Regions from separate parts of the Vibrio taketomensis genome, predicted to be linked through region 3. Evidence: riboswitches for the same ligand, from Rfam matches in the RefSeq annotation. Region 3 holds a riboswitch; each other region holds the start of a gene.
The links. Region 3 has a riboswitch for lysine ahead of Vt282_RS05290 (Na+/H+ antiporter NhaC family protein). Riboswitches for the same ligand answer to the same signal wherever they lie in the genome.
Positions count from the first base shown of each region.

Region 1: another riboswitch for lysine. It lies ahead of lysC (lysine-sensitive aspartokinase 3); the one in region 3 lies ahead of Vt282_RS05290 (Na+/H+ antiporter NhaC family protein).
Region 2: another riboswitch for lysine. It lies ahead of Vt282_RS15460 (Na+/H+ antiporter NhaC family protein); the one in region 3 lies ahead of Vt282_RS05290 (Na+/H+ antiporter NhaC family protein).

Region 1 covers NZ_AP019649.1:352,287-363,103, reverse strand. Annotated here, with positions in the region: partial or broken gene Vt282_RS01835 (PglL family O-oligosaccharyltransferase) at 28-1,796, shown strand; gene Vt282_RS01830 (pyridoxal-phosphate-dependent aminotransferase family protein) at 1,828-2,949, opposite strand; lysine riboswitch at 3,136-3,314, shown strand; gene lysC (lysine-sensitive aspartokinase 3) at 3,570-4,922, shown strand; gene Vt282_RS01820 (PilT/PilU family type 4a pilus ATPase) at 4,983-6,086, opposite strand; gene Vt282_RS01815 (type IV pilus twitching motility protein PilT) at 6,100-7,131, opposite strand; gene Vt282_RS01810 (YggS family pyridoxal phosphate-dependent enzyme) at 7,156-7,866, shown strand; gene proC (pyrroline-5-carboxylate reductase) at 7,918-8,736, shown strand; gene Vt282_RS01800 (YggT family protein) at 8,780-9,334, shown strand; gene yggU (DUF167 family protein YggU) at 9,334-9,624, shown strand; gene Vt282_RS01790 (DUF4426 domain-containing protein) at 9,651-10,082, shown strand; gene Vt282_RS01785 (XTP/dITP diphosphatase) at 10,095-10,691, shown strand; gene hemW (radical SAM family heme chaperone HemW) at 10,695-10,817, shown strand, end outside.
Region 2 covers NZ_AP019650.1:392,160-402,976, forward strand. Annotated here, with positions in the region: gene Vt282_RS15445 (LysR family transcriptional regulator) at 150-1,058, opposite strand; gene Vt282_RS15450 (SDR family oxidoreductase) at 1,181-2,041, shown strand; partial or broken gene Vt282_RS15455 (ATP-binding cassette domain-containing protein) at 2,419-3,762, shown strand; gene Vt282_RS15460 (Na+/H+ antiporter NhaC family protein) at 3,851-5,431, opposite strand; lysine riboswitch at 5,520-5,693, opposite strand; gene Vt282_RS15465 (RecX family transcriptional regulator) at 6,041-6,802, shown strand; gene Vt282_RS15470 (GNAT family N-acetyltransferase) at 6,863-7,372, shown strand; gene Vt282_RS15475 (ankyrin repeat domain-containing protein) at 7,638-8,420, shown strand; gene Vt282_RS15480 (putative bifunctional diguanylate cyclase/phosphodiesterase) at 9,213-10,817, shown strand, end outside.
Region 3 covers NZ_AP019649.1:1,135,335-1,146,151, forward strand. Annotated here, with positions in the region: gene mnmA (tRNA 2-thiouridine(34) synthase MnmA) at 1-148, opposite strand, end outside; gene Vt282_RS05275 (hypothetical protein) at 389-658, shown strand; gene Vt282_RS05280 (inosine/guanosine kinase) at 750-2,054, shown strand; gene Vt282_RS05285 (H-NS family histone-like protein) at 2,174-2,578, opposite strand; lysine riboswitch at 3,308-3,492, shown strand; gene Vt282_RS05290 (Na+/H+ antiporter NhaC family protein) at 3,599-5,197, shown strand; His leader region at 5,471-5,606, shown strand; gene hisG (ATP phosphoribosyltransferase) at 5,656-6,552, shown strand; gene hisD (histidinol dehydrogenase) at 6,559-7,860, shown strand; gene hisC (histidinol-phosphate transaminase) at 7,860-8,900, shown strand; gene hisB (bifunctional histidinol-phosphatase/imidazoleglycerol-phosphate dehydratase HisB) at 8,981-10,054, shown strand; gene hisH (imidazole glycerol phosphate synthase subunit HisH) at 10,063-10,677, shown strand; gene hisA (1-(5-phosphoribosyl)-5-[(5-phosphoribosylamino)methylideneamino]imidazole-4-carboxamide isomerase) at 10,690-10,817, shown strand, end outside.

The DNA of each region.
Region 1 (10,817 bases), 780 kb from region 3:
TTGTTTATGTAGAAGTGACCTATCCCTATGGCAACCATACACCTCACTGGTACGCAACTCGAACCACAAGCCCCAAGGCTACCTTTAATTCGACCATTTTTGGTGTCATTAGGTGCGCTCTACATCGTCGCAATGCATTTTTTTATGCCAAATCCTGGTGGTTCAGGCCTCGCACTGTCGTTTAACGCCACTACTTGGTTAGCCTTCTCCATCAGCATTGGTATTGGCTTGTACCAAATTGGAACTCAAGGTGTCTTACGCTACAACAAAATGACGATTGTACTGTTCATCTCATGCTTGATGATGACCGCTCCAGTTCTCTATCCAAATAGCTCACTGCTACTTTCGGTGAGCCGATTGACTGGATTGTGGATGGGTTTTTTACTGTTCGTTATTTTGCAGCAATTCCGCTTCAGCAACCGTCAGAAACAACGCTTACTTTGGTTTATCGTTATCGCTGTCGCCATCCAAGCAGTATATGGCTGGGTACAGTATTTACTGCTCGAGCCGGGCAATATGTTTGGCTACAACACAATTCATAACCGGCCTTATGGTATTTTCCAACAAGTGAATGTCATGGCGAGCTTTTTAGCGACTGGCCTAGCGATTTCTGCTTATTTGCTCTCACGCCAACCAATTAAATACCAACATAAGTTAAGTGATGTAACTCTGCTCTATTTGATGCCACTACTTACCATCCCACTTATTGTTGTTATCGCTTCACGTACGGGGTGGCTGGCCGCAATATTATCTACAATCTTGGTGTTACCCTATTTATACCGCTTCGCTACTCACAAACGCATTATTGGTTGGTGTTTGTCGGCGTTAGTGGGGATTGTGCTGGGATTATTACTGCCTATGATCAGCTCTCACGGAAATGCTGATTTAGTCAAAGATAAGGTTAATTTCGAAAGTCCACGTAGCTACACATACCCACAAGCGCTCGATATGATTATTGAGAAACCATTTACGGGTTATGGTTACGGTCGATTCGAATCAGACTATATTCTTTACACGGCTCGCCAACATCAGCTAAATCCTGATTACCATGTAGGCTTACCCGCGCTGACACATCCACATAATGAAATGTTGTATTGGGGTGTTGAAGGCGGACTATTACCGTTATTAGGTATTACTCTCGCCGCGGCATTTATGTTGCTGCGCATGTACCAAACCAAAAAAGGGACGCGCCTTGCCATGTTCGGCTTGTTCGTACCCATTGTTTTGCATAGCCAATTAGAGTACCCGTTCTATCACTCTTTTGTTCACTGGATTACATTTATTGTTCTGCTTTACTGGGTCGATCAACGAGCCAATAAATATCGAGTAACTGGGTTTAGTCGTATTTCACAGGTCATACTAAGAGCGTTAAGTCTTGTCATTCCCGTCGTCATCTCGATTTACATGCTAAGTTCATTACACACCAATTATGTCCTCACTAAGTTTGAACTGACTAAGCCAAAAGATCCGACTATTTTGCAACAGGTGACGAACCCTGTTGTTTGGAAAGATCGCTATGACTGGGATGTGTACAGCACCTACTTACAAGTTGGCCTCATTACTCAAGACAAACAATATATTCAACCGTATATCGATTGGTCTTTGGCGATCATAAAAAATAGCCCTCGCCCAGCTTTCTATAATAATTTGATATTGGCATATCGGGTTTAGGCGAAGATGCTAAAGCTGAACAAATTCGTAGTGAGGCCAAGTTCCTATTTCCAGAGTTGGATTTTGATAAAGTCCAGTACATTGCTCCAGATATCGATGCACTTAAAGCCTCTGCAGCAAAATAGACAAAGCGGCGCATTGCGCCGCTTTTTTGTTTTATTGAGTCAACGACTCTTCCAATGCTTGCAAGCAAAGGGCGACATTCTCTTGCCTTGCTCCGTAGCCCATTAGTCCAATACGCCAAGCTTTGCCCGCCAATGCGCCTAAACCAGCTCCAATCTCCAGATTGTAAGTCTCAAGTAGGTGGTTACGCACAGCAGCTTCATCAATACCTTCAGGCACATAGATCGCATTGAGTTGAGGTAAACGATCGGCCGCTTCAACCACGAACTTAAAGCCCAACTTTTCTAGACCTAATTTCAATTTGTCATGCATGGTGCGATGGCGCTGCCAAGCATTGTCTAAACCTTCATTTTTCAGCATCAATAATGCCTCGTGCAATGCATAAAGGCTGTTGACTGGCGCAGTATGATGATAACTACGCTTACCTTCACCACTCCAGTAACCAAGTACTAGGCTCTGATCCAGAAACCAGCTTTGCACTGGTGTGCTGCGACTTTGAATCTTGGCAATTGCCTTTGAAGAAAACGTTAAGGGTGATAATCCTGGCACACAAGAAAGGCATTTTTGACTACCTGAATAAACAGCATCAAGCTGCCATTCATCAACTTTTAAAGGCACACCACCAAGTGACGTCACCGCATCAACAATGGTTAAGGCATTATGCTGTTTTGCTAAAGCGCCTAATGCCTGCGCATCAGACAAAGCACCGGTTGAGGTTTCAGCATGAACAAACGCTACGATTTTGACATCAGAATGTTCCTTGAGTGCCCTTTCAACTTTATCAATTGAAACCGGCGCCCCCCATTCATCATCAATCACAATCGCGTCACCGCCTGCCCTCACAACATTTTCACGCATACGTTCGCCAAACACCCCATTGCGACAAACAATCACTTTATCACCCGGCTCAACTAAGTTTACGAAGCAAGCTTCCATACCTGCGCTTCCTGGGGCCGAAACGGCTATGGTGAACTCATTTTCGGTTTGGAATGCATACTTAAGTAACTGTTTCAGTTCATCCATCATGCCAACAAATAGCGGGTCTAAATGACCAACCGTTGGACGACTCAATGCTTGCAATACTTGAGGAGAAATATCAGATGGACCAGGCCCCATCAGAATTCGACGAGGTGGAATAAAGCTTTGGATTGTCATGTTCGCTCTCCTTGTGGCTGATGTTTTATTGCACTCACCTTAGACCAATATTCTTCATCAGACAATTGGTCATAAGTCTATACTCAAACAGTCCTATTTAGCTGGCCACCTCCCATTTTGTTAATCATTGTTGTGCTGAAGTAAAATTATCGGTTGACTTTGATCACACAAAGCCGTTCAATAATTAATCACAGAAGAGGAGCATTGCCTAGGTAGATGCATCGTGGAGCCACAACTCCGATACGATTCATTGAGGGAGAGCAATGCCGAGATGCCACCAAGTTGTCGGTTTGGTGACGTCGGTTGACCTGAGTTGAATCTCATCAACTGTCATCAGCACTGTCTGATGAAGCGCTTCTGAGGTGAAGATTAAGCCAAATAACTTACCTCGAACAATCGCTCAATACTCTCTTCTCGTTTGAACATATCTTAGTCAATTGGATTGGTGAATCGCCAAGCTGTGAATTGCGGAACACAAACGGTGCTACAAAGCATTTGACGTGCACTAACTGAAATCAGTTGTCTGCGTAACTCATTTCCACCAGCTAGATAGTCAAACACAAAAACAAAGGACGTTGGATTACCAACAACAATATTTAGGATGTCGTGGGAGAATCGCTGTGAGCTCTTTTAATGTCGCCAAGTTTGGCGGAACCAGTGTTGCAAACTTTGAAGCCATGAGCCGCTGTGCGGCCATAATAGAAAACAATCCAAGTACCCGATTGGTGGTTAGCTCTGCCTGCTCAGGTGTCACTAACCTATTAGTTGAACTTGCTAACGGTGTAACCGATGAACAACAACGACGCCAAGTAATTCAGCAATTAGCTGATATACATGAAGCTATTATTGTTCAACTTAATCATGCAACAGAGACTGCGTCTGAGGTGTATCAAATTCTTGATACTGTGACCAGTCTTGCTGAAGCTGCTTCAATTCAATCCAGCACTAAACTTACTGATCACTTGGTCGCTTGTGGCGAGCTAATGTCGACCCACATTCTTGCTCAGTTGATGCGTGAGCGTGGCATGCCGGCGGTACGTTTTGACATTCGCCAAGTACTGCGAACCGATGATACGTTTGGCAAAGCTGAACCAAATGTCGAACAAACTGGCATCCTCGCGAAAGAATTGCTTGCACCACTTTGCGAAGACTCCATCGTCATCACTCAAGGCTTTATTGGCGCGGATGATGAAGGCAATACCACCACGCTAGGTCGAGGCGGAAGTGACTATAGTGCAGCGTTAATCGCTGAAGCAGTCAAAGCCGAAGGACTGGAAATTTGGACCGATGTACCTGGAATTTACACAACGGACCCTCGCATCGCAGAAAAAGCCGCTCCAATTTCTGAAATCAGCTTTAGCGAAGCGTCTGAAATGGCAAACTTTGGCGCTAAAATCCTTCACCCATCAACGCTTGTGCCTGCACTACGCCACGATATTCCTGTCTTCGTCGGCTCTTCAAAAGAGCCAGAAAAAGGCGGCACATGGATTCGTCATCAAGTGCAAAGCTCACCACTATTTCGCGCGCTCGCACTGCGTTGCAACCAAACTATGGTTACTCTGCGTAGCGCTAAAATGTTCCATGCTTATGGCTTCTTAGCCAAAGTATTTGAGATCTTAGCCAAGCATAAAGTGTCGGTTGATTTGATCACCACCTCTGAAATCAGTGTATCGCTAACTTTAGACCAAACAGATACTAGTGGCGGAGCGCCACAACTACCAGCGGCGGCTCGTGCTGAATTGGAAGAGTTGTGTACGGTAGAAATCGAGCAAAACCTATGTCTTGTTGCGCTGATTGGCAATAATATGAGCGATAGCAAAGGCTATGCTAAACAAGTGTTTAGTACTTTAGAAGATCTCAACTTACGTATGATTTGCTTTGGTGCAAGCCCTCACAACTTGTGTTTCTTGGTGCATGAATCAGTATCGCGCCAAGCGATCCAAAAACTACATAAAGAATTGTTTGAAGGTTAAAGACCATTCTGAGGCAGTCAAAAAAACCGAGCAATGCTCGGTTTTTTTATGCTTCAAACACTAATTCATATCAATGCTAATAGAAGATTGTGTTTTAGTATTAAAGCTATCGCCATGTTGAGTTTTAAGCATAATGCGTAAATCGTTAGCGGAGTCCGCACTGTGCATCGCATCTTCGACACTGATTTTATCGTCAACAATAAGCTGGTACAGCGCTTGGTCAAAGGTTTGCATACCAATCTGCTGTGATTTAGCCATGGTCGATTTCAATTCGTGTAACTCTCCACGACGAATCAAGTCCGAAACCCTTGGGCTATTCAGCAAGATCTCAAACACACCATGTCGACCACTACCATATTTATCCCTAAGCAATTGCTGACCGATAACTCCCCGTAGGTTATTTGAGAGATCAAACAAAAACTGCTCTTTCTTCTCTTTCGGCACCAAATGCAATATCCGCTCTAGAGCTTGGTTAGCATTGTTTGCGTGCAGGGTTGCCATACATAAATGACCGGTTTCAGCAAACGCCATCGCAAACTCCATGGTTTCACGCGTCCGTATCTCACCAATCAAAATCATATCTGGCGCTTGGCGCAATGAGTTTTTGAGCGCGACATCGTAGCTTTCCGTGTCCAATCCGACTTCACGTTGAGTCACGATACACTTGTGGTGCTCATGAACAAATTCGATCGGATCTTCAACCGTTATAATATGTCCCGCTCGGTGGCGATTTCGATACCCCGTCATCGCAGCCATTGTGGTCGATTTACCAGAGCCTGTCGCTCCAACCACCAAAACTAGGCCGCGCTTAGCAATACATAAATTTTGCAATACATCCGGTAAACGCAAAGATTCAAACGTTGGAATTTGTGTTTCGATACGCCGGATGACTGCACCGGGAAGCTCGCGTTGAAAAAATGCTGAGACACGAAAACGTCCAAAATTCCTCACTACCGCAAAATTGGCTTCACGCGTGGCGTTATAATCTGCTCGGCGTGGTTCGTCCATGATGGCATTGAGTAAATCCATAACATTCTGTTCGCTTAAGACCTCGCCGTGCGCACGCAATTCACCATCAACGCGATACAACACTGGTGCACCCACGGTGATATACAAATCGGACGCTTTTTGGGCATTCATCTCCTGCAGAAATGCATCAATCATAATCCGCTATTCCTTAATAAGTGAGCGAGCCAATTTTTTGTTCAACTTCTTCCGGCTCAACCAAGCCTCGAACAATCAGTTGTCTCGCATTTTGCTCAATGGTTTGCATGCCTTGCGCTGCACCCGTTTGAATCACTGAATACATTTGCGCGACTTTATCTTCACGTATCAAGTTACGAATAGCTGGCGTTGCCATCATGATCTCATGACATGCAACACGTCCACCACCAATGCGTTTCAGTAGCTTCTGCGCAATAACCGCGCGTAAGGATTCTGAAAGCATCGAGCGAACCATATCTTTATCACTACCTGGAAATACGTCGATAATACGGTCAATCGTTTTTGCGGCTGAACTGGTATGCAAAGTACCAAATACCAAGTGACCCGTTTCTGCCGCTGTTAATGCCAAACTGATTGTTTCTTGGTCACGCAACTCCCCCACCAAAATCACATCAGGGTCTTCACGAAGTGCGCTGCGCAATGCCTTTTTAAAGCTATGTGTATCACGATGCACTTCACGTTGGTTGATCAAACATTTTTGGTTCTGATGGACAAATTCAATCGGGTCTTCGATGGTCAAAATATGCTTATTCTGATTACGGTTAATAAAATCAACCATCGCGGCAAGCGTCGTCGATTTACCTGAGCCAGTCGGCCCTGTAACCAGCACTAAGCCTTTTTCAAAGTTCGCGATTTTCTCAAAAATTTCCGGCGCATCGAGATCTTGCAACGTCGGAATACTGGTTGGAATGGTACGGAATACCGCCGCACATCCTCGAGATTGGTTGAAAGCGTTAACACGGAAGCGACCAACTTCAGGTAATTCAAATGAAAAGTCGACTTCAAGATGTTCTTCAAACTCACTGCGCTGCGCATCATTCATGATTTCAAACACTAAACGATGTACTTCTGCATGAGTAAAAGCAGGAACACTCAACTTGCGTACTTCACCGTCAATGCGCACCATTGGAGAAACACCTGCAGAAAGATGTAGATCTGACGCATTATGTTTTACACTAAAGTCCAGTAACTCAGCGATATCCATTTAAATTCCTTAGTAAAGTTAGATATGAGTAGTATTCAACAAAATATTGAACAGATCACCTCACAGATTTCAAGTGCGCTGCAAAAATGTGGACGTGCTCGAGACTCTGTGCAACTTCTCGCGGTAAGTAAAACTAAACCGACACAAGCGATTTTAGATGCAGCTCTCGCGGGACAAACTGCGTTTGGCGAAAATTATGTGCAAGAAGGGGTCGACAAAATAGCATATTTTGCTCAATCTCATCCTGAATTGGAGCTTGTGTGGCACTTTATCGGTCCAATTCAATCAAACAAAACTCGCCCAGTTGCGGAAAACTTCGCTTGGGTACACACCATTGATCGCGCTAAGATCGCCCAACGCTTAAACGATCAACGCCCAACCTGTTTACCACCGCTGCAAGTATTAATTCAAGTTAATACCAGCGGTGAAGAAAGCAAATCAGGAATTGAAGAAGAGCAAGTTTTTGAATTAGCAGAGTTGATTTCATCGCTACCAAACCTCACTTTAAGAGGGTTGATGTCAATTCCAGCCAATGTACCTGACTATCCATCTCAGTTACGTGCCTTCAAGCAATTGTCTGAATTGAAACATCGCCTGAGCGAACGCTTTCCTCAACTTAACCTTGATACCTTATCAATGGGCATGAGTGGTGATATGGACGCAGCAATTGAAGCAGGAAGTACCATGGTACGCATTGGCACAGCAATTTTTGGCGCTCGAGATTACAACAAATAACAAAGAATTATCTTGTTAACGGATAATTCGATAGACCAACAGGAAGCTATCATGGAACACAAGAACATCACATTCATTGGCGCTGGAAACATGGCCCGTTCAATTATTGCCGGCCTGCTTGCTAGTGGCTACCCAGCAAGCTTGATCACTGCTACTGACCCTAACCAGCCACAACGTGATTTTCTCGCAGACCGTTATGGCATCAATACTCATTCAGACAACGTTGCAGCGGCAGAAGGTGCTGATGTCATTGTTTTGGCAGTAAAACCACAATTGATGTCAGTGGTTGCACAAGACATGCAAACCATCAACTATCAAAATAAGCTGGTGATCTCTATCGCAGCAGGGATTAGTGCGCAGCGTTTGGATGAAATGTTCGCCGCGAAACTGAATCTAGTACGCGTGATGCCAAATACACCTGCGCTAGTCGGACAAGGCATGAGCGGTCTTTACGCACCAAATACTGTCAGTGAGCAAGACAAAAACTTTGCGGCCGATTTAATGGAAGCCGTGGGTAAAGTGTGCTGGGTGAATCAAGAATCTGGCATCAATAATGTTATCGCAGCTGCGGGCAGTGCACCGGCCTACTTCTTCCTATTTATGGAAGCAATGCAAGCGGAAGCAATCAAACAAGGTTTTGACTCTGATACCGCACGTTTATTGGTACAGCAATCTGCGCTTGGTGCGGCAGAACTTGTGGTTGCTAATCCTGAAACCGAATTATCCACACTGCGTGAGCAAGTGACGTCAAAAGGCGGCACCACGGCAGAAGCGATTCGCACCTTTAACGAACTCCAGTTGACTGATATCGTAGCGAAAGCGATGCAAGCTGCGGTAATTCGCGCCGAAGAAATGGAAAAACTATTTTAATAATCAGTACCGCCATCGGTCTGTTTAATAACAAGGGTCACCTATGAATTCAATGAGTTTCCTCGTCACCACCATTTTTGATTTATACATCATGGTGGTGTTACTACGCATTTGGCTACAAGCTACACGTGCAGATTTCTACAACCCATTCTCTCAGTTTGTGGTAAAAGCGACTCAGCCTGTCGTTGCACCGCTGCGTCGAGTGATTCCGTCTGTAGGCAATATTGATATGGCAACACTGCTGTTTGCCTATGTATTGTGTGTACTAAAATTCTTTACCGTCGTATTTATTAAATCGGGTGCGATCTCTCTCGATCCATATTTACTATTTATCGGATTGCTTTCACTGGTTAAAGCCGCTGGTGGTTTATTATTCTGGGTACTACTAATTCGCGCAATTTTGAGCTGGGTTAGCCAAGGCCGCAGCCCAATCGAATACGTATTCCACCAACTGACTGAGCCAATGCTGGCACCAATTCGTCGCATTATTCCTGCGATGGGTGGCTTCGACCTAAGTGTGCTAGTACTATTTATTGGCCTACAGTTCGCGAATTTCCTCATGGGCGACTTAATTGGTCCAATTTGGTTCGGCTTGTAATGTCACAAGCAGTATGGCGTGAAGGTGAAGATATTGTGCTTCGCCTTTATATCCAACCCAAAGCAAGCCGCGACAAAATCGTCGGCTTGCATGGTGAAGAAGTAAAAATTGCCATCACAGCCCCACCGGTTGATGGCAAAGCCAATGCGCATCTGAGCAAGTATTTGTCGAAACAATTTAAAGTGGCTAAGGGATTGATCAATATCGAAAAGGGCGAGTTAGGACGGCACAAACAAGTCCGTATTATCTCTCCAAGTCAGATCCCGCCAGAAATCGAAGCCATCCTATGATGGCTTTTTTTATAAGGACATAACGTATGAAAACCTGGTTCACCGCTCTACTCATCTGTTTTTTTTCCGTCCCTTCATGGGCTGGGCAATTCAAAACCATTAAAGATATAGAAGTTCACTATTCCGCCTTCAACTCCACTTTTCTAACCCCAGAAATCGCCCGTAGCTATAAACTCAAACGCAGTAGCCATCTCGCCATTCTCAATATAAGTTTGCTCGATATGTCTCAAGCAGGAAAACCCGCAACTGCTGGCAAAATTTCCGGCATAGCGAAAAACCTGATAGGTCAATCTCGCCAGCTAAACTTTAGAGAGATCCAAGAAGGGGATGCGATTTACTATCTCGCCGAGTTCTCGATCAGTGAAGAAGAAAATATTAGCTTCAATATCGATATCGACGCTGGCAATAAAGGCAAAGGCACTTTAAAGTTCACGCAGAAATTTTATGTTGAAGAATAAACAGGACCACGCATGAGCAAGATTGTATTAGCAACAGGCAACCAAGGTAAGGTGCACGAAATGGCGGATCTACTGGCTGATTTCGGTTTTGAAGTACTGGCACAAAGCGATTTTAATATTGTCGAAGCAGAAGAAACCGGTACAACCTTTATTGAAAATGCAATCATCAAAGCACGTCATGCAGCGAAAGAAACAGGCTTGCCTGCGATTGCTGATGATTCGGGTCTAGAAGTTGACTACCTAAACGGCGCTCCTGGTATCTATTCTGCTCGCTATGCCGGTGTTGACGCCAGCGATGCAGACAACATCAGCAAACTACTAGCGGCAATGCAAGGCGTGCCTGAAGAGCAACGCACTGCGCGCTTTCATTGTGTATTAGTATTGATGCGTCACGCTGACGATCCAACACCGATCGTTTGTCACGGCAAGTGGGAAGGTCGTATTCTGACTGAAGCACAAGGTGAAAATGGTTTTGGTTATGATCCTATCTTCTTTGTACCTGAAGATAACTGCTCATCAGCGCAGCTAGAACCTGCACGTAAAAAACAACTCTCTCATCGTGGTAAGGCTCTAAAAGCACTATTTTCCACTCTTGCGGAGCAAGCTTAAGTCATGCAATTAGTACCACCAGCACTTAGTTTGTATGTTCATATTCCATGGTGTGTACAAAAGTGCCCATATTGCGATTTTAACTCTCATGCACTCAAAGCAGAGATCCCAGAAGAGCAATACATC
Region 2 (10,817 bases), on a different replicon from region 3:
AGGATTGGCTGAGACAATGGCTTTCCTTACAACCTGAACATTTTGCCATTCACTAAAAGTCAGTCGAGCGCACTTTCAGCACATATACGCCCTCAAAGGTTTAGCAGAGCATGCCACGGTCAGGCCGCTTAACAACCAGTGCATGCTCGCTACTCTGCTTCTAAAGCCTTCTGAATTTTCGCTTGGTTTTCTCGGATAAACTCAATAAACAACTGGGATTTCAGCGGCAGATACTTTCTATCTTGGTAAACCATCAACATATTTCTATTCTGTGGAACCCATTCTTGTAGTACGAAATGGACTTGTTTACGTACTTCTGGAGCCCGAAATAAACTTGCGGGTAAATAGGCGAACCCAGCTCCAGATAAAACAAGCTGTTGAGTAACATAGAAATCGTCACATACAAAGCTCGGAGTCTCATTAACTTCGACAATTTCTCCGTTGTTCTCAAAACGCCACGGTAGAAAGTAGCCGTCAACATGGTTACGAATACACGGCAGATCAAAAAGCGCCATTGGGTGATTTGGTGTCCCCATCCGCTTTATTAGCCTATGCGAGCCTACAATCACATAAGGAACAGTAGATAAGTTCATCGCTATCATGGCTGAATCATGCAATGGGCCAAGGCGAAATGCGAAATCAATATTTTGTTTGGTGAGATCTTGAAAACGATTGGAAGAGCTCAGGTTCAACTTAATTGTGGGGTAGCGAACCGAAAACTCAGCAAGTAGTGGTGCCAAAATATCTTGTGAGAATGCATGAGGCGCGGTAATCGTTAATGTACCCACGGGTTGATTTGAATGTTCTTCTGCTTGGTTATAAAGCTCTGAAACCGTATCAGCAATTAACTGCGCTTTAGGAAGTACGTGCACTCCCAACTCTGTTAGTGATAATGAGCGAGTTGAGCGATTTAATAGTTTTCCGCCCAGCTCTGCCTCTAACTGCTGTATCTTGCGACTTACCGTTGTTGTCGGTACTCCGAGTTGCCTTGCGGCTTCAGCAAAGCTATTCAATTCGACCACTTTTGCTAATAGAGGTAGTGCTGAGATTTCTTTCATTTAGAGCTCAAAGTTATTATCCCGTATTTGGGATATTGAAACTCAACTTAACCATCTAATCAACAAATACGAAATTAACTATAGTTACGTCACACCAAGTAATATTGAAAACAACGGGGTTTATGATGGATATTCTAGTTCTAGGTGCAACGGGTAACACTGGTTCTGAAGTGGTTCGCCAACTTAAAGAAGCTGGCGAAACTTTTGGAGTAATGGCTCGCAACGCAAATGCAGCAGAGGCACTTTCTCTAAGTACAGAGCAAGTTCGCATTGGTAGCTTTGACGATGTAGCATCAATGACTTCTGCACTAGCAGGTATCAAGAAAATCTACGTAGCGATGCCGGCGCACCCAGAAAACGTACAGTGGACAACGAACGTTATTGAAGCAGCAAAAGCGGCCGGCGTTGAGCATATCGTTAAACTCTCTGGTATGGGCGCAAAAGCGGATGCAGGTTCGGCAATCATTCGCACCCACGTAGTCACTGATGATCTATTGAAAGCCTCTGGCATCACGTACACCATTGTTCAACCTAACTCGTTCTATCAAAACCTATATGGCAGCCTAGAAACGATCAACAGCATAGGTAAGTTCTTCCTGCCTCTAGCTCAAGCAAAACAAAGCGTTATTGATATTCGGGATGTGGCTGCTGTCATCGTTGCTTCTCTTACCAAGTCAGGTCACGAGAATCAAACGTATCTGATTTCCGGCCCAGAGGCGCTAACATTTGCAGAGCAAGCGGCAATCCTAAGTGAGGAAGCGAATAAAGAGATAGAGTATGTCGCGGTGCCACAAGAAGCAGCGGAAGCAGCAATGAAAGATGCGGGAATGAATGACTGGTTGGCTGAAAACCTAGCAGAGATCTTAGCGTGGTTTGGTGAAGGTCACTACACAGATGTGACGAATACCGTCGAGCAAGTGACAGGCAATAAACCGCGTACCTTCCGTGCATTCGCGAAAGAGTTTGCTCACGCAGTTAAATAGCGGCACTAAAAAACAACATCTCTTCTTTCACTGTTGGTATTTATAGTTTGAGGTAGCTGATTTCAATATTGGGCTACCTCAGTCTCTCTCTGTTAGGGTAACGTCCTCGCCTCTTTCTTAACTTCCTCTGATTCTAAATTGTACAGTTCACATTTTGCCCAATGAGTGGGTGTTTCTCGCGTTAAATATTGGCATTCAAAACAGCAGGCTTGGTATAACAAATAAAACGACGATAAATCATGGAAGACAAAAGCAATGCCGATTCATTTTCATCAACTGATTGCAAAGGAAAATAGCTCAACGCTTCGTATCGATGACTGGTACATTGAAACAGGACAACCTTGGGGCATTTTTAGCTCAGAGGGGATATTGGCTCGATGCTTGGTGATTTGCTGTGCGGTGAAATTAAACCTGAGTCTGGCGAGCTAACAATAGAAAATCACCATATTGCCCAAGTCTCCCTATCTGAACAGCAGCGATTGCTAGAGCAGGAGATTGAAAAAGACGATACCGATTTTCTTGATCGTATTGATCATGGTAGTTCAGTGTATGAGTTAGTTTTTGAAATGAGTCAAGATGAAGGTTTGACACAAAATCTGATAAGAGAACTCGATCTTTCTCATTTAGTAGAAACAGGATTTCGAGTACTTTCAACCGGAGAAACAAGGCGCGTAATGCTGGCACGGGCGCTTGCCGCAAAGCCTGATGTCGTGTTACTCGATAATCCATTTACAGGATTAGATGTAGAGCACCGAGCAGCATTAGCTTGTTATCTTCAAACGCTGTCTCAATCGGTACAGATGTTGATTACCTTTTCGCGCGAATCCGATATGCCGGATTGGGTAGAGCAGATTGCTCTGTTTAATGGTGGTCAGCTCGACAGTACCATGGATAAACAAAACTGGGATCAGCACCCAATCATCGCCCAGATCAAAGCTCAGTCGACGAAGCAAAGTGAAGAAATGATGGGCTTGGTTCGTCAGCATCAACACTCAACGCAGTTCGACAATCCAATCTTTGAGTTGAAAAACGGTAAAGTGGAATACATAGAGAAAACTATTTTTACGAATTTGAATTGGCGTATCGATAACGGTCAACACTGGCAAGTTAAGGGGCCAAACGGCTGTGGTAAGAGTACCTTATTAGGGCTGATATTTGGTGACCACCCACAATGCTACAGTAACGATATCCAAATTTTTGGCAAAAAACGCGGCAGTGGCGAAACGATATGGGAAATTAAGCAACATATCGGCATGGTCTCGTCAGCTTTGCATCTTCAATATCGTGTAAATTGTCGCGCTTGATGTGATTTTGTCGGGCTTTATGACTCCATTGGTCTTTATTCTCAACCGAGCAAGAAGCAAATTCAAATTGCCAAAGAATGGTTAACGATTCTGCATATGAGGCAGTATGAAGCAACTTCGTTTAAACAATTGGAATATGGTCAGCAGCGCTTACTATTGATTGCCAGAGCGATTGTGAAACAGCCGACATTGTTGATTTTGGATGAACCTTATCAAGGCTTGGATTATCTTGGGCGAATGCTGGTAAAAAATACCCTAGAGCTGATTGCCAAAGAAAATCTAAGCCAACTTCTCTACGTTTCACACTATCAAGAAGATGACTTGGACAGCATTCAAAATTATCTTGAGTTCCAATTTGATCAAGAAGCGCAGTGCTACAAAGGGATAGTGACAAAATCGGCTAGCTATAAGGCTTAATCAGATTGTGAGCGTTAAATGTTACATGGCTTAAATACACATCAAGCGCCTTAAGGCGCTTGATGTGTATTTGATGTTTTTAACAGAATTACGCTTTAGCCATTTGCACAACCGATTGGTTTTTACGCATGGCGTATAAGCAGAACATTAGGAACCAAGCACCGCTTACGGCCATACCGATCATTGCTGAATGGGTATAACCAATCGCTACGTAACCGAGTAGGGCACCAAATGCTACGGAGGTTGCGTAAGGAAGCTGTGTTAAAACGTGGTCCATATGGTGACAACCTGCACCAGTTGCAGACAAAATACTGGTGCTTGAGATTGGTGAGCTGTGGTCACCAAATACCGCGCCGGCCAGTACTGCTGCCAGCATAGGGAGTAGCATTTGAATATCACTTGCTGCAGCGATATCGCCCGCAAGCGGAAGCATGATGCCGAATGTGCCCCAGCTAGTACCAGTGGCAAATGCCATCGCACAAGAAAGAACGAAGATTACTGCAGGGAGCATTTCAACTGGAATGTTACCGTTTGCCATCGAAGCTAGGTATAGACCGGTTTTCATATCACGTACTACCGCACCGATAGTCCATGCAAAGAATAGAATCACAATCGCAGGCATCATGGCGCTGATACCTTGCGGTGCAGCTTGTAGCCAAGTTTTTGCGCTAAGTTTTAGACGCAATGCAAGAGCAATGGAAACCACTAAACTACACAATGCGCCGTATACGAGTGATGAGCCAACGTTAGTATTCTCAAATGAGCCGATAACGCTAAATGGTAAGCCTTTCTCTGTTAGCACGGCCGCACCCGATTCAATCATGAAATAGACGGTCGCAAGCGTTAGCGTCAGGATAGGCAACACCATGTCAATCATGCCGCCATTGCTGTTTTCTGGTGTTTCAATATCAAGCCCTGTAGGGCGGCCGCGAGATTCATCCCACAATTTCCCGTCTAGTGCCCAGTCTTCGTGCTTACGCATTGGACCGATATCGAGTTGGAATGCAATCACACAAAGTACCATCACCAAAGTGAACACCGCGTAAAGGTTCATTGGGATCATTTCAACAAAGGCAGAAATCGGGCTTTGGTCAGTCACGTGATGCGCAGCCATGATGCCGCCGATCAAGGCGATGATGTAAGCACCCCAAGACGAAATTGGCATCAACACACACACAGGTGCCGCGGTTGAGTCCAAAAGGTAAGCCAATTTCGCGCGAGAAATTTGGAAACGGTCGGTTACCGGGCGGCAAATCGCCCCCACTGACAGGCTATGGAAAAAGTCATCGATAAAGAAGATAAATACCATCAGACCAGTTAGAGATTTAGCGCTGCGGCGATCTTTACAGCGTACTGCTGCCCAATCAGCAAAGGCTTGAGTTGCACCAGATACGCTCATTAAGCTGATCAATGCGCCCAGCAGCAACATGAAGATGATCATGTTGGCGTTTTCGCTGTTCAATGCACCATCGGCCCAAACCAAGTTCAATACTTTATCGAACAGGTAATGCGCGGTTTCAAGTGGGGAGAAGTGGTTTAGCATTAATGCACCAGCCACGATACCCGCGCCAAGTGATAGCAACACGCGACGTGTCGTCACTGCTAGAATCACCGCCAAAACCGGCGGTATAACAGACATTAAAGAGTCTGAAAAATTTATGAGGTTCATAATCTCTACACCTACTGCAATAAGGTGGAGATCTACCGAAAAGAGGTGTAACGAAGACGTCTGAAGGAATGACAAAACACTTGTTACCCCTTCAGGTAGCGCTCCATAGGAATTAATACTATGGCAGTTCTGTGCCTATTCGACACAGACCCAGCCACTTGGTTTGATGGCTCAAGTGACTTCGGCGCTGACTCCTTTCTCCGGCATCATCGGGATCATCCTCCGCTCGGTTACTGATAGGCAGCGCGCCTCTACTGATTAAGGGTTTGCTGCGCAATGATAACAGCCGAGCAGCGCAAAACAAGTATTAAATCGTGCCAATTTCATAACTGTTCGTATATCAATCTATTGTTGCGTACATTGAACATTTAACTTTATGTGAATATAGGGTCGCTACAAATCACTGAAGCCAAATGTTAACAAACTGAACGCTACCGCAAGAGAACCATAAAGCCTTTGTGGCTCTGTATCCAATCCACTTCGCTCTGTTTGACCTGACAAATGGTGTGAGGATTAGTGTAAACTCCCCTCATCATCTACCAATCGTGAACCGCTAGTTTGTACCCAGAAGAAAATCGAGTAAGAAAAGCCAGACGTATTGAAAGCGTCATGAATTCTGCACTGTGGCATTTAGGTCAAAAAGATCTCACTGAAAGTGAATTGCTGGCTAAGTTGAGAGTCAAAACTGACAACGAAGAGTGGATTACTGACACGATAGAAAAACTACGCGATTTTGGTTATCTGAAATCTGACAAGCAGTTTGCTGAGCAGTTTGCTGAACGTTCGTTTTTTGGCGAATATGGCAGCGAATATATTCGTGACAAGTTGAAAAAGAAAGGAATCGAAGAAGCGCTGATTGATGATGCCATTCACAAGGTAAAAGCGCAGCTTAATATTGATGAGCAAGCGATGCTCAATGAACGCATTAACAACTATTACCAAGAGTTTACGATGAGTAAGGAAAAGCTCATCACAACGCTGCAAAAGCGAGGTTTTAGTTATGCTCAAGTGAATCAGGCGATAAAGCAGCATGCTTGCAGCGAACAACTCAAAACCAACCTTGAAATCAAGGCTGAAAAAGCGGATCTTGAAAAAGAAGTATTGAAATATGCTCGCAAAGGCAAAGGGTTGACGGTCATTCGGCAAGAATTGCGTCAACGTAAAATTGATATTACGGAACTTGATGCGTTAGTAGAACGGTTGATAAACCGCGAGCAGCTCGATTTCTATTCATCTTGTCTAGGACAACTCAGTAAAAAATCCTACGACCTATCCGTTCATAACGAGCGCAGTAAAGCTTATGCGATGTTAAGTCGAAAAGGTTTTTCTTCAGATGAGATTAGGTTTGCGATGGATGAGTTAACGCAATAAAGAACTAAAACTGGATTATAACGGATTACGTTGAATCGTCGTTGGTTAGAGGTACTCAAAATGAAAGTGGTATGTGAAACAGAGAGATTAATCGTCAGGCAGTTCGAATACAGTGACGCCGAATTCATTGTGCAATTACTTAATGAAGAATCGTTTATTCGTTATATCGCGGATAAAAATGTCCGCACTATCGAAGATGCGTGCAATTATTTAACTCAAGGGCCGATGGCAAGCTATGACATGTATGGTTTCGGCTTGAGTATGGTCTGCCTTAAAGAAACCCAAACACCGATTGGTATGTGTGGCGTGCTAAAACGCCCGGAGTTGGATCTCCCTGATTTAGGTTATGCGTTTCTATCGCAATACACGGGGCAGGGTTATGCGAGTGAAGCGGCTATTGGTGTGCTTAATCATACGCTTATAACGTATTCACTTGATTCGGTCTTGGCTGTGACGTTACCTGCAAACACTCGATCTAACCGATTGTTAAGCCGCGTTGGTTTTTCTATCAAAGGCGACGTGATGTTGTATGGCTCCCCGAACACACTTTACGAGTTTCTTCCCAAGTAACGTCAAGGAAAGGGATTTATCGTCGTCGCTGTGATTCGTCATGGTGCGGTAGACACAATACGAAAGTAGCGAGTTTTATGCGGCTAGATCGCAAATCGCGAGCAGACTTCAATGCATTGCTACTAGCCTCGCTAAGATAGTTTGAGTGATGCATCGATTAAAGTGAGAACAGAAAAGGATGTTGTTTTTACACTTTCCCTCAAGAATAGAGATAGTAGCAATAGTACTTGTTTTATTTCATCTGAGCGGCTGCAGTGCAAGCTCGATGCAAAAGCAAAGTGGGGTCGATTATTTTAGTGAGGAAGCAGTACGAGAATTGGTCCTGGCTGCGGAAAGAGGCGATGTGGATAAAATTGACTATCTCATCAACCAGCAAGGGATTGATGCAAACTCGACTGGTGTTGGCGGAACAACGCCTTTAGCTTGGGCTCTCTCATCACAAAATTACCAAGGCGCTGAAGCATTGTTGAAGTTTGGCGCGGATCCAAACCAGCAGTTTGAAAAAGGGTATACCCCAATGTGGTTTGCTGCTGGTGGTGAAAATTCGGCACTACTTGAATTATTACTCCAATACGATGGCAATCCGGACCAATGGAAAGGGACGAGTAACTTGCTAATGCTTGCGGTGCGCCACGAGCGAATGGATAACTATGAATTATTGCTTGAGTACGGTGCCGATATTAATAGTCATGACTATTTGAGCAATAGTGTTGCTACCTATTCTGTTTATCGAGAGCGATATGACATTTTGCATCGAGTTCTGCTAGACGGGTATTCATACAATTTAACGGACCTGGCACAACTGGTTGAGCGAGCGTCGAAAGTAATTCCACAAAATCAAACCAAATGGGTGACTACGGTTAGAGCAGAATTACAGTTGCAGGGTGTTGACTATCCGTTGCTACCAACCCCAAAGGCGGAACCGATTAGATTGACTGAGGATGTGCGTAAAAAATTAGAACGCTGGGAGAAAGAGGGAAAATTACCGCCCAATTCAAAGGGTGCAGCACTGTTAAAGCAAGATCGAGCAATAAGCGACGCACCTTAAATACAAAACGCCGATTATTGACGCGATTTTAGTCGATACAGACTGTAGGATTTTTCTTACTGCATCAAATTTATTCTTTCAAAAATGACCCATTCCATCAATTTAATGGTCTGTATAGATTTTATATAAAGTGAATTATTTGTAATTCAAAACTCATATAATGCAATAACTTACTTTAACTTGTAAAAGATGTTTCATGGTGTGCGATGCTTGTCTTTTGTTGTTTTGATAAATGAAATTGATCGATCGTTTGTTGTTATGATGTCGACAATGCTTATTTATTAGAATCTTAATTTGTAACGTGTAAGTTGTGCAGTTGTGATGTTCATTCCAAATAAGTGGTGTATTCACTTGGATACCGATGAATTCTTATTTTTCATATAAATTAAACTTTTATAATCGGTATTCGACCATTTAATCTTGGTAATATGAAAACAAAATATCTAGCTTTCGAAGAGGTTTGTATTTAATAGCATTAGCTAATGTTGTTTGATGCTTGAATCTAATCAAGAGAATTTAGTTATTCTCTCTTCGTAATAACGATCAATCAGTAAAATTATTAAATCGCCAACTCATTGTTAGCGAAGGGTTTGCACATCTTAGTAATGTTAAAACACAATCGTTTAATAAAATGTCATTGTAATATTAGTGTCATAAAAATACGTAGGGTATTGATGGGCACGGTTGTATTTATGCTTTGTAAAGAGGAGTTCTAATTGTCAGCCAAGTATTGGTTGAATTGGACTTAAGGGGGATATATGGAATTATTTGTAGCTAAGGAGTCGAAAAGTAATGTGTAAAGAACATAAGATGATACTTATCATTATGTTTTTATTAGCCATTCCATGTTTGGCTGTGCTTTACTATGAAGAAAGCAATGTACTAACGATGCTCGAAGATAGCTTTGTACTATATACGCTACTTATCGCGCTTATTGCTTCTATCACCCTTGGCTTTTATGTTTCATATCGTCCAGTTACTCAGGTTACTGAGCGAATCAACGCCATGCTTCTCTCTGCAAATATTTCTGATTTTAAACCACTCGCCATTAGAACGAGTTCTTCAAACATCATTGCTCTTATCTCCTCAATTAATGATTTGATGGCACGATATGTAGCTGAAATAGAATCTATTACCGATCAAAGCTACAGAGACCGTACTACATATTTACCGAATAAGTTGTGGCTTAATGAGCGTTGCGAACATGTGAGATTTGGCGCGTTATTATTGATACAGGTAGAATCAGTGAATAATATCGCTGAAAGTCTCAAATTCGATGAATATGAGGACTTTATGCGCGCTATCTCCAGTGCGTTATCCAACACACTAGAGCAAAGCGTGGTAATTGCTCGCGTGGATTCCGATAAATACGCCCTAGGACTCGAAGATGAGCGCAATATCGAATCTGTTATTCGTCAAATTTTAACCTTAGAAAACGTCACATTTGATATTTGTTCACATGCGATTTCTGTGGAATTTTTGTTTGGTATATCCTCCGCGTGTGAAGGTGAGAAATCGAAGGCGAGTACCTTGCTGGATGACGCGAAGTTGGGACTGTATGAAGCCCGAAGAAGCAACATTAAACAGGCACATTTCGACAGCTCAATGCGTTTGAATAACAGCGAGAAGATTAGGGCTTACAACAAGCTAAAACAAGCGGTTAAAAACGACGAATTTATTCCATATTTCCAACCAATTATCGATTTAACCAGCGGTGCGATTACTGGTGTAGAGGCGCTTGCCAGATGGAATGATCCTGAAAGAGGTATTGTTGGGCCTTATGCATTTATTGAGCTCGCTGAAGATACAGGCTTGATAGATGCTATTGGATTATCAATTTTCAAGAAATCACTGCGTTGGTATCAATGCAATCAACACCAACTACCCAGTACTTTCTGTATTCACGTTAATATCTCGATTCGACAGTTGATGAGTAGCAACTTTGTCGAGGAAATAAAACAACTCATGAACGATGTTGGATATTCTCATCGCAATTTGTGTTTTGAATTTACTGAATCCATCTATATGGAATCGAAACAAGTCATTGATAATTTAGTTGGCTTAAGAGAACTTGGCATCAGTTTTGCGATTGATGATTTTGGTACAGGATATTCATCGTTTTCATACCTGAGAGATCTCGACTTCTCGAGCTTGAAAATCGATAAGTCATTTGTTAGTGATGATAACGTAGAAATACTCAAGGCGATGATAAAGGTTGGTCGCTCGTTAGGTTGTGAAGTGATTGCTGAAGGTGTAGAAACGGCAGAACAATGCGCGCTTCTTCGCAAGCTTAAATGTCCGATGGTACAAGGCTACCTGTTTAGTAAACCGTTACCTGAAGAAGAGTTTACGGAGTTTATGCTGCACAACAATGAACAAAGCATGCTTAGCTTGTGC
Region 3 (10,817 bases):
TGTCATCTTCTTCCCAGTTCTTCATAAACAGGCCTTCAACTTGATAGCCTTGCTGTTTTAGAAGATACGCAGAAACCGATGAATCAACACCGCCAGACATACCAACGATGACTTTCTTTTGACTGTTGTCAGTACAGTTCTCAGACATTGCTTAACACCACATAATTTAACTGGGGGCAGATTCTAACAGAAAGCATTTCGCTGCGACAGATCCGAGACCGAAATCACACTTCGAAAAGTACTTCTTTTACCGATTAATTGGTTAAAACCTGCTTTATTGATAACGATGAGTCCTCTATATATGGCATAGTAGGCCAAATTCAAGCTCGGAAGATGTATTAATTACATCCCGTTGTTATTTTTGTATTTGCAGAGAACAGCACAAATCATGACTGATGAAAACCAAATCCTTGAAGAAGCCGACCTAATTGAGGTTATTGAGAACCAATTAGCGGACGGTAATCCTCTTAAAGTGAAAGAAACATTAATGCGTCTGATGATGACAGGCACAACGCGTGATGATGCCGTTGCGATGATGGCTTGTGCCGTTGCAATTGAAATTTTTGATGTGATGAAAAACGAAGGTGAGTTCAATTTGAAGCGCTATTCTGAGCATCTTGATCGCTTACCAGACCTAAGTTTTATGGAAGGTGAATAGAGTAAACGTTTGCTATAATCGCAGTTATTGCCGCTAATATCATCGCGCGGTAGAATCCGCGCTCCTGTCATCCATTAACAGAACCTGAACTATGAAATTTCCTGGTCAACGTAAATCAAAGCACTACTTCCCAGTACATGCGCGTGATCCTCTTGTGAGCCAAGCGCAAACCAGCAAAAAAATGTCACGTACCCATATTATCGGTATTGACCAAACCCTAGTAGACATTGAAGCAAAAGTTGGCTCGGAGCTAATTGAAAAATACGGTTTGAGTAAAGGACACTCATTAGTTATTGATGATCAATCAGCAGAAGCGTTGTATAACGAGCTTAAAGAAAACTGTCTGATCACCAACGAATATGCAGGCGGTACCATCGGTAACACGCTACATAATTACTCTGTATTAGCGGATGATAGATCAACACTGCTAGGTGTCATGAGCCAAGATATTAAGATTGGCAGTTACGGTTACCGTTACCTATGTAACACATCAAGCCGTATGGATTTAAATTACCTACAAGGTGTTGACGGGGCAATTGGTCGTTGTTTCGCGTTAATTACTGAAGATGGTGAGCGTACGTTTGCTATCAGTGAAGGTCAGATGAACCAGCTTCATCCAGACAACATTCCAGAAAAAATCTTCAAGAATGCTTCTGCATTAGTGCTGACCGCTTATCTTGTGCGTTGTAAAGAGGGCGATCCAATGCCTGACGCAACAATGCGAGCGATTGAATACGCTAAGAAGCATGATGTGCCGGTGGTATTAACTTTGGGCACTAAGTTTGTTATTCAAGATGACCCTAAATTCTGGCAAGACTTCCTGCGTGATCATGTGAGCGTGGTAGCGATGAACGAAGACGAAGCTGAAGCGTTAACTGGTGAGCACGACCCTCTAGCAGCTTCCGATAAAGCACTTGAGTGGGTTGATTTGGTATTGTGTACTGCAGGCCCTGTAGGTCTATACATGGCTGGTTATACCGAAGATGAAGCGAAACGTGAAACATCACTACCACTTCTTCCAGGTCAAATTGCAGAATTCAACCGTTACGAGTTTAGTCGCCCTGCAGTAAAAGACCTTTGTGATAATCCAATTAAGGTTTATTCACATATTTCACCATACATGGGTGGACCAGAAAAAATTAAAAATACCAATGGTGCGGGTGATGCGGCGTTATCAGCTTTATTGCATGATATGGCAGCAAATAAATACCATAAAGAAAACGTACCAAACTCAAGCAAACATGCATATGGTTTCTTAACGTATTCATCTTTCTCACAAGTATGTAAATACTCTAACCGCGCAAGTTATGAAGTGCTAGTGCAACACTCACCACGTTTATCTCGTGGTTTGCCTGAGCGTGAAGATAGCCTTGAAGAAGCGTATTGGGAACGTTAATAAACGGAAAATAAGTATTAGATAATGAATCAATTGTTGTCTAATACTTCAAATAACGACTAATAAAAAAGCTCCCATATTTGGGAGCTTTTTTTGTATCAATCTATTCGATTAACCTATTAGATTAGGAAGTCATCTAGAGATTTACCAGCATCTAGTTCAGCTTGGATTGCTGAAGGAGTGCGGCCTTGACCTGTCCATGTTTTTTCTTCACCGTTGTCTAGGTATTTGTATTTAGCAGGGCGAGGTGCGCGTTTAGATTTTGCTTTAGTCTTAGTTTCACCAGCAAGTGCGCTAATCAATGCATCAACGTCAATACCGTCTTTTGCGATTTGTTCTGCAATAGCAGCTAGCTTAGCTTCTTGCTCAGCAAGAGCAGCACGCTCTTCTTCTTCTGCTTCTTTGCGTTCAGTAACTACTAGAGTTAGTTTCTCTAGCGCTTCTTCTAATTGCTCAAGAGTAAGTTCACGAGAAAACGCACGAAGGCTACGAATGTTCAAAAGAGTTTTTGTTAATTCCGACATAGGATCTCACCAATATATTGTAAGCAAAGCTAATATTAATATCGTATTTCAAATAATACAATTTAATTGTATTCAATAAAGTATTTAAATTGAAGTTAATTCGCAGTGTATGAAACTTTAAAGCTCATATCACACACTTCTACGCAGTAAATGAATAAATAGCCACATACCTTATTTGGTATAAGTATAGTGTGAAGTTTCATAGTCGCCAGTAAAAGTTAAACTCAAATTGTTTGTGTAACCAGCAATGATCATTACTCAAAACTAATTATGGAAAATACTCGGGAACTTAATTGAAAGTTATTGCCACAATCCGTTATGGCTTCATCCTTTATTGGTTTAATTGCTCGTTGTCTAGAATGCTCTAGTAATCTTATTGCAATCGGGTTACTAGGAATAACTTGTTTAAGGGTGAAGTAATGAATTAAGTCTTTAGTGGCTCTAAATTCGAAGTCGTTGCTAAAGTCCTCCCTCCTTTAAGTGGATTGTCATTGCATCTTTTTTTACAGCTAACCATTTGGAAATAGATAACTATTCCACTGAATTTGCATCGGACTACTGACCATTTATCAATGAGTAAAGTGAAGTGGCAAAGCGCCAATCTTGCGTCGAAAATTTTTAGAAAGATATGTTGTAAATGAGTTTATTATAAGTACAATGACAAATACCTGATGCACTACATTGGTTAGCAATGTGTTAAATTTTATTTTTCACAGGTTAATCTATAGTCAGTGCGGTAGAGGTGCGGAATTAAATAGTAGCGTTTGTTGGGGTGATGCCAATGAATAAGCGTGAAAGGTCTTATCCGCCGAAGTAAGTTGGCACATCAAAGCCGCTTGCTGGGGTTGTACTCGAATAGGGACAACACTGCCATAGTCTATTATGTTGTATAACTATGGAGCGCTACTGTAGGGTTGGGTGAAGTTTTCGCTTCCCCGTCGCTATGTTCAACATACACACAAATTATCATTTATGTGTCTGCAGTAGATCTCTAACCAATTATTACTGGTTTCGAAGATCATGAATTTAATCGATTTTGCATCATCTCCTATTTCACTGCTGCCTCCGGTAGTAGCCCTGACGCTAGCAATTGTTACGCGTCGTGTTCTGTTATCGCTTGGTACGGGTATTGTACTTGGCGCTTTCTTACTTGCTGATGCGTCATTTGGCGGTGCTTTCAGTTATATTGAAAATATCGTTGTGGGCGTATTTGTCCAAGATGGCGGCATTAATGCAGGTAAAATGAGTATTGTTGCTTTCCTATTGCTACTTGGCATGATGACTGCGCTCTTAACACTGTCTGGTGGTACGCGAGCATTTGCTGACTGGGCACAATCTCGTATTAAGAGTAAGCGTGGCGCTAAGCTACTTGCAGCATTCCTAGGTATTTTCATTTTTATTGACGACTATTTTAATAGCCTAGCGGTTGGTGCCATTTCTCGCCCTGTAACAGATCGTTTTTATATCTCTCGTGCCAAGCTTGCGTATATCTTGGACTCAACGGCAGCACCGATGTGTGTGGTCATGCCAGCATCAAGCTGGGGTGCATACATTATGACGATTGTCAGCGGCATTCTGGTAACACACGGTATTACTGAATATTCCGCACTTGGTGCGTTTATGCGTGTTGTACCGATGAACTTCTACGCAATTTTTGCCTTGTTGATGGTGTTTGCCGTGTCATGGTTTGGCCTGACGGTTGGTAAGATGCGTGACCATGAAATCGCTGCTTCGCAAGGTCGTGGTTTTGACGAAGATGCGGCTGATGAACGTGAGCAAGCACGCGAGCTTGACGAAGAACTCGACATCCAAGAAAGCACTCGTGGCCGTGTAATGGATTTGATCCTGCCAATCGTAATGTTGATTATTGCTACGTGTGCATCCATGTTGTTTACGGGCGCTCAAGCACTCGAAGCTGCAGGCAAAGCATATTCATTACTTGGTGCATTTGAGAACACTAACGTCGGTACGTCTCTTGTTTACGGTGGCCTTGCGGGACTAGCTGTTGCACTTGCGACAGTACTAAGACAGCGTCTAGCGGCAGCAGAAATCGGTGTTACGCTTTGGATCGGTGCGAAATCAATGTTTGGCGCTATCCTTATCTTGGTATTTGCTTGGTGTATCGGTACGGTAATTGGCGATATGAATACCGGTAGTTACCTATCGAGCCTTGTTCAAGGTAATATCGACCCTAAATGGTTGCCAGTAATCTTATTCATGCTTTCTGGTGTGATGGCATTTGCTACCGGCAGTTCATGGGGCACGTTCGGTATCATGTTACCAATCGCAGGTGACCTAGCAGGTAATACTGATATTGCGCTTATGCTACCAATGCTAAGCGCAGTTTTAGCTGGTGCTGTGTTCGGTGATCACTGTTCACCAATCTCTGACACGACGATTTTGTCTTCGACAGGTGCGCGTTGTAACCATATTGACCACGTACAGACTCAGTTGCCATATGCATTGGCAGTGGCATTGGTCTCTATCGTTGGCTTCATTGTACTGGGTATGACCGATTCATTGGCAGTGTCATTCGCAGCAGCAAGTCTTGCTTTCATTGCGGTGTGTTTTGCGATGAAGCATATGTCTACCAGTCGTATTGTTAGCAGTATTGACTAACGAACCATTGATTTGTGAAAAGGAAGCTTCGGCTTCCTTTTTTTACACCTAAAGTTTATTGCGGATGTTTATCATCGTATATCACTGTATCTCAACGCTTTCTAAGTGATTGTTAAGGTTTAATAGTTGCTCGTAAAGTACGATATGTTGTTTATAAAATGAAAAGAAAAAACTTAAATTAATGGTTGAAAAAGTTAATAGCTTGGTTAGTGTGGTTAGCATCTAAGCAAGAGAATAAGAATTCATCAGTATGCGTAAATCAGTAATGAACATTCATCACCATCATCACCCATAGTTGTCTTTCGGGAGATGTACGCATACCCGGGAGATAGGATACTCCCGGAGGCTTAAGTCAAAGATTTTAAGAATTAACCCTCGGGAGACACGTTTCTTCCGAGGGTTTTTCACTTTTCGCGCTTTATAAATTACTCAAATTAAATTTGCACAGGGACAACGCAATGCAAACAAAACGCCTAAGAATCGCAATTCAAAAAAAAGGTCGCCTTAGTAAAGAGAGCCAATTACTCCTAAACAAATGCGGCGTGAAGTTCAACATTATGGGTGAGCGTTTGGTTGTTCACTCTCTCAATATGCCAATCGATCTGTTATTGGTGCGTGATGACGACATCCCTGGTTTAATCATGGACGGTGTGGTTGATCTTGGTTTCATCGGTGAAAATGAATTAGAAGAAGTGCGCTTAGACCGAAAAGCTCTCGGCGAACCTTGTGAGTTTATCAAACTGCGCCGCATGGATTTTGGTGGCTGCCGCTTATCCATCGCCATTAACAAAGGTCAAGAGTACAACGGCCCTCAAGACCTAGCAGGTAAACGTATCGCGACTACTTATCCGCAATTGCTAAAAGCGTATATGGATGAACAGGGTGTGCCATTCTCTACATGTATGCTCACAGGTTCAGTGGAAGTAGCGCCACGAGCAGGACTTGCTGATGCGATTGCGGATTTAGTTTCAACAGGTGCCACGCTTGAAGCCAATGGCCTTAAAGAAGCGGAAGTGATTTTCCGTTCTAAAGCAACACTTATTCAACGTCTTGGTGAATTTGAGCCTGAAAAGCAACGCCTTATCGACAAGCTGTTGACCCGTATGCAGGGTGTTCAACAAGCCAAAGAATCTAAATACATCATGTTACATGCACCAGTTGATCGCCTAGAGCAGATCAAAGCGCTACTACCTGGTGCGGAAGATCCAACAGTACTGCCATTGTCAGCAGAAAAACAGAGAGTCGCAGTACATCTAGTAAGTAGTGAAAACTTATTCTGGGAAACGATGGAGCAGCTAAAAGAGTTAGGTGCAAGTTCCATTCTCGTATTGCCAATTGAAAAAATGATGGAGTAATTAGCCATGAGAACAGTTGTTTGGCAATCGTTAAGTGAGACACAACAAGATGCGGTATTAGAGCGACCTGCGATAACAGAAGGCGCTAATATTACCGCAGCGGTTTCACAAGTTATTGCTCAAGTACGAGAGCAGGGTGATGCGGCATTAATAGAGCTGACTGAAAAGTTTGATCGCGTAAAGCCAGAGTCTATTCGTGTTTCTCGCAGTGAAATTGATGCTGCGTGTGAGCGTCTTAGCGACAATATGAAACAAGCGCTTGAGCAAGCCTATGCGAACATCGCTAAGTTCCATAAAGCGCAAAAGCCGCAGCTAATTAAAGTCGAAACACTGCCAGGTGTGATGTGTGAGCAAGTCACTCGCCCAATTCAAAAAGTGGGTTTGTACATTCCCGGTGGTAGTGCGCCTTTGCCATCAACCGTATTGATGCTTGGTGTGCCAGCGCAGATTGCGGGTTGTCAAAAAGTGGTGCTATGTTCACCTCCGCCGATTGCCGATGAAATTCTCTATGTGGCGAAGCTATGTAATATCGACGAAGTATACAATGTTGGCGGTGGTCAAGCCGTAGCCGCAATGGCCTACGGTACTGAAACGGTTGCTAAAGTGGACAAAATTTTTGGCCCAGGCAACGCCTATGTGACCGAAGCTAAGCGTCAAGTGAGTAACGATTTTCGTGGTGCGGCGATCGATATGCCAGCAGGACCATCGGAAGTTCTAGTTATCGCAGATGAAAATGCGGACGCTGATTTCGTCGCATCTGACTTGCTAAGCCAAGCTGAACATGGCCCAGACTCTCAAGTGGTGCTTGTGACACCATCGCCGGTAATGGCTGATCAAGTTGCCGATGCGGTGCAGCGTCAATTAAAGCAATTGTCTCGTGCTGATATCGCTGAAAAAGCATTGGCTTCAAGTCTGATAATCATTTCAGAGTCACTGACTCAAGCGGTTTCTATTTCGAACTTCTACGGCCCAGAGCACTTGATCGTGCAAACTAGGAATCCACGTGAACTGTTGCCTTTATTAGATAACGCCGGTTCAATTTTCCTAGGTGAGTGGTCGCCAGAATCAGCGGGCGATTATGCTTCAGGCACCAACCACGTGTTGCCAACGTATGGTTATACCCGTACCTACTCAAGTCTTGGCTTGGCCGATTTCTCAAAACGCATGACAGTGCAAGAGCTGTCTGCGGCAGGCTTACAACAATTAGCGCCGACAGTCGTAACTATGGCTGAGGCGGAAGGTCTCGATGCACACAAACGTGCTGTGACCATTCGTGTCGAAAAATTGCTTCAACGAGGAGAAGCGTAATGGAAAAGTTAGCTCGCAAGCAGGTTCAGAAGTTAACCCCTTATCTTTCGGCGCGCCGTATCGGCGGCTGTGGTGATGTTTGGTTGAATGCCAATGAATCGCCGTTCGATAACGAATACAAAACGGATTTTACTCGCCTTAATCGATATAGCGAGTGCCAGCCTAAACCTTTGATCGAGGCTTACGCGGCATATGCGGGAGTTAAGCCAGAACAAGTACTGACTTCACGTGGTGCTGATGAAGGCATTGAATTATTAACCCGCGCTTTTTGTGAGCCAGGTGAAGATGCCATTCTCTATTGCCCGCCAACTTATGGCATGTATGCAATTAGTGCAGAGACCATTGGCGTAGAGCGTAAAACCGTACCGTTGACTGCAGATTGGCAACTTGACCTTGCGGGTATTGAGCAAAACCTCGCTAACGTCAAATTGGTGTTTGTGTGTAGCCCGAACAACCCAACCGGTAATCTTGTTAAACGTGAAGACATTATTGCACTGCTTGAGATGACGAAAGACCGTGCCATTGTGGTCATGGACGAAGCGTATATCGACTTTTGCCCGGAAGCTTCAACAGTGGATTTGTTAGCACAATATCCAAACTTAGCGATTCTGCGCACGCTTTCTAAAGCGTTTGCTCTAGCAGGTCTGCGTTGTGGCTTTACCTTGGCAAACGAAGAGCTAATTGGAGTGCTAAACAAGGTAATTGCGCCTTACCCAGTGCCGGTGCCAGTGGCGGATATTGCTATTCAAGCGTTGTCAGAGGCGGGGCTAGCTCGTGCAAAATTCCAAGTGTTAGACCTCAATGCTAACCGTGCTTATTTGCAAGTCGGTCTCTCGATGATTAGTGGTGTGCAAGTCTTTGATGGTTGGGGTAACTACCTGTTGGTTAAATTCCCTGATGGTGACGCATTATTTAAAGCGGCTTGGGAAAGCGGGATTATTTTGCGTAATTCCCCGATCGAAAATTGTGTGCGCATTAGTGTCGGTAACCGTGAAGAATGCGAAAAGACTCTGGGCTTTATTCGTAACTTTTACCTGTAACCGTCATACCAATAACCCAATATCAAAAAGTTAGCGCGCTCTGGCATCAGCGAGAGCGCAAAAATGAAAAGGATGTTCTAGTGAGCAAGCAGCAAAAAATACTTTTTATTGACCGAGATGGCACCTTAATTGTTGAGCCGCCGGTTGATTTTCAAGTTGATCGTTTGGATAAACTGAAATTAGAGCCATTTGTTATTCCAAGTTTGTTAGCCCTACAAGATGCGGGCTATCGCTTAGTGATGGTGACAAACCAAGATGGGTTGGGAACGGACAGTTATCCGCAAGCAGATTTTGATGCGCCGCATAACATGATGATGGATATCTTTACTTCACAAGGGGTGAAGTTTGATGATGTCTTAATTTGTCCGCACTTTGCCGAACAAGAATGTAGCTGTCGTAAGCCTAAATTAGGTTTGGTCAAAGAGTACCTACAAGCTGGCAAAGTGGATTTTCAGCATTCAGCAGTGATTGGTGATCGTATTACTGATTTACAGCTGGCGGAAAATATGGCGATTCGAGGTATTCAATACCACCCACAAACCATGGGTTGGCTGCAGATCTTAAAAGACTTAACCGTTCATGCTCGAGTGGCCGAAGTGGTTCGTACCACCAAAGAAACGGACATCAGAGTGCGTGTAAATTTGGATGAGCAAGGCGGCAACCAAATCTCTACTGGGCTAGGTTTCTTTGACCACATGCTCGATCAAATTGCGACTCACGGTGGTTTTCAGATGATTTGCCAAGTGGAAGGTGATTTGCACATCGATGATCACCATACTATTGAAGATACTGCTCTTGCACTTGGTCAGGCATTAAAAGACGCGCTGGGTGATAAGCGTGGAATTGGTCGCTTTGGTTTTAGTTTGCCGATGGATGAGTGCTTGGCGCAATGTGCGTTGGATTTATCAGGTCGCCCTTATTTGAAATTCGAAGCGGAATTTAGTCGTGAGCAAGTGGGCGATTTGTCGACCGAAATGGTTGAACACTTCTTCCGTTCGCTGACGGATACCCTAGCGTGCACGCTGCACTTATCTTCAAGTGGTCATAATGACCACCACATCATTGAGAGTTTGTTTAAAGCCTTTGGTCGTACGTTACGTCAAGCGATTAAGGTGGAAGGCAATGAACTTCCAAGCAGTAAAGGCGTGCTGTAGGAGGCATTATGAAGCAACAGAAAGTGGTTATTATTGATACCGGTTGTGCCAATGTTTCTTCGGTTAAGTTTGCTATTGAGCGTTTGGGCTGCGACGTGGTGGTGTCAAAAGATCCTCAAGTGGTGCTCGCCGCAGATAAACTGTTCTTACCTGGTGTGGGTACCGCCAGTGAAGCGATGAAAAACCTTGAAGAGCGCAATTTGATCGAATTAGTTCAACAAGTAGAAAAACCATTGCTTGGTATTTGCTTAGGTATGCAATTACTTGGCACCTTTTCCCAAGAAAAAGGGCAAAAAGCGGATGAGCAAGTTGAGTGCCTTGGCTTGTGTAATGGTGAAGTAAAACGGATGCAGACTGGTGATCTACCTTTGCCACACATGGGTTGGAATACGGTGAAATCTCGACCAGAGAACCCTTTGTTTAAAGGGATTGAAGAGGGTGAGTATTTCTACTTCGTGCATAGTTTTGCCATGCCGATTGGTGATTACACCATTGCAGAGTGTGAATACGGTCAGCGTTTCAGTGCCGCGGTGCAAAGTGGTAATTACTACGGAGTGCAATTTCACCCAGAGCGTTCAAGTAGCGCTGGCTCAAAACTGATTGAAAACTTTTTGAACTTATAAAGGGAATTACTCGTGATCATTCCAGCTTTAGATTTAATAGAAGGACAGGTAGTTCGCCTTTATCAAGGAGACTACGGTCAAGTAACCGAATACAAAGTCGACCCAGCCGAGCAGTTTAATCTTTACCACCAAGCAGGCGC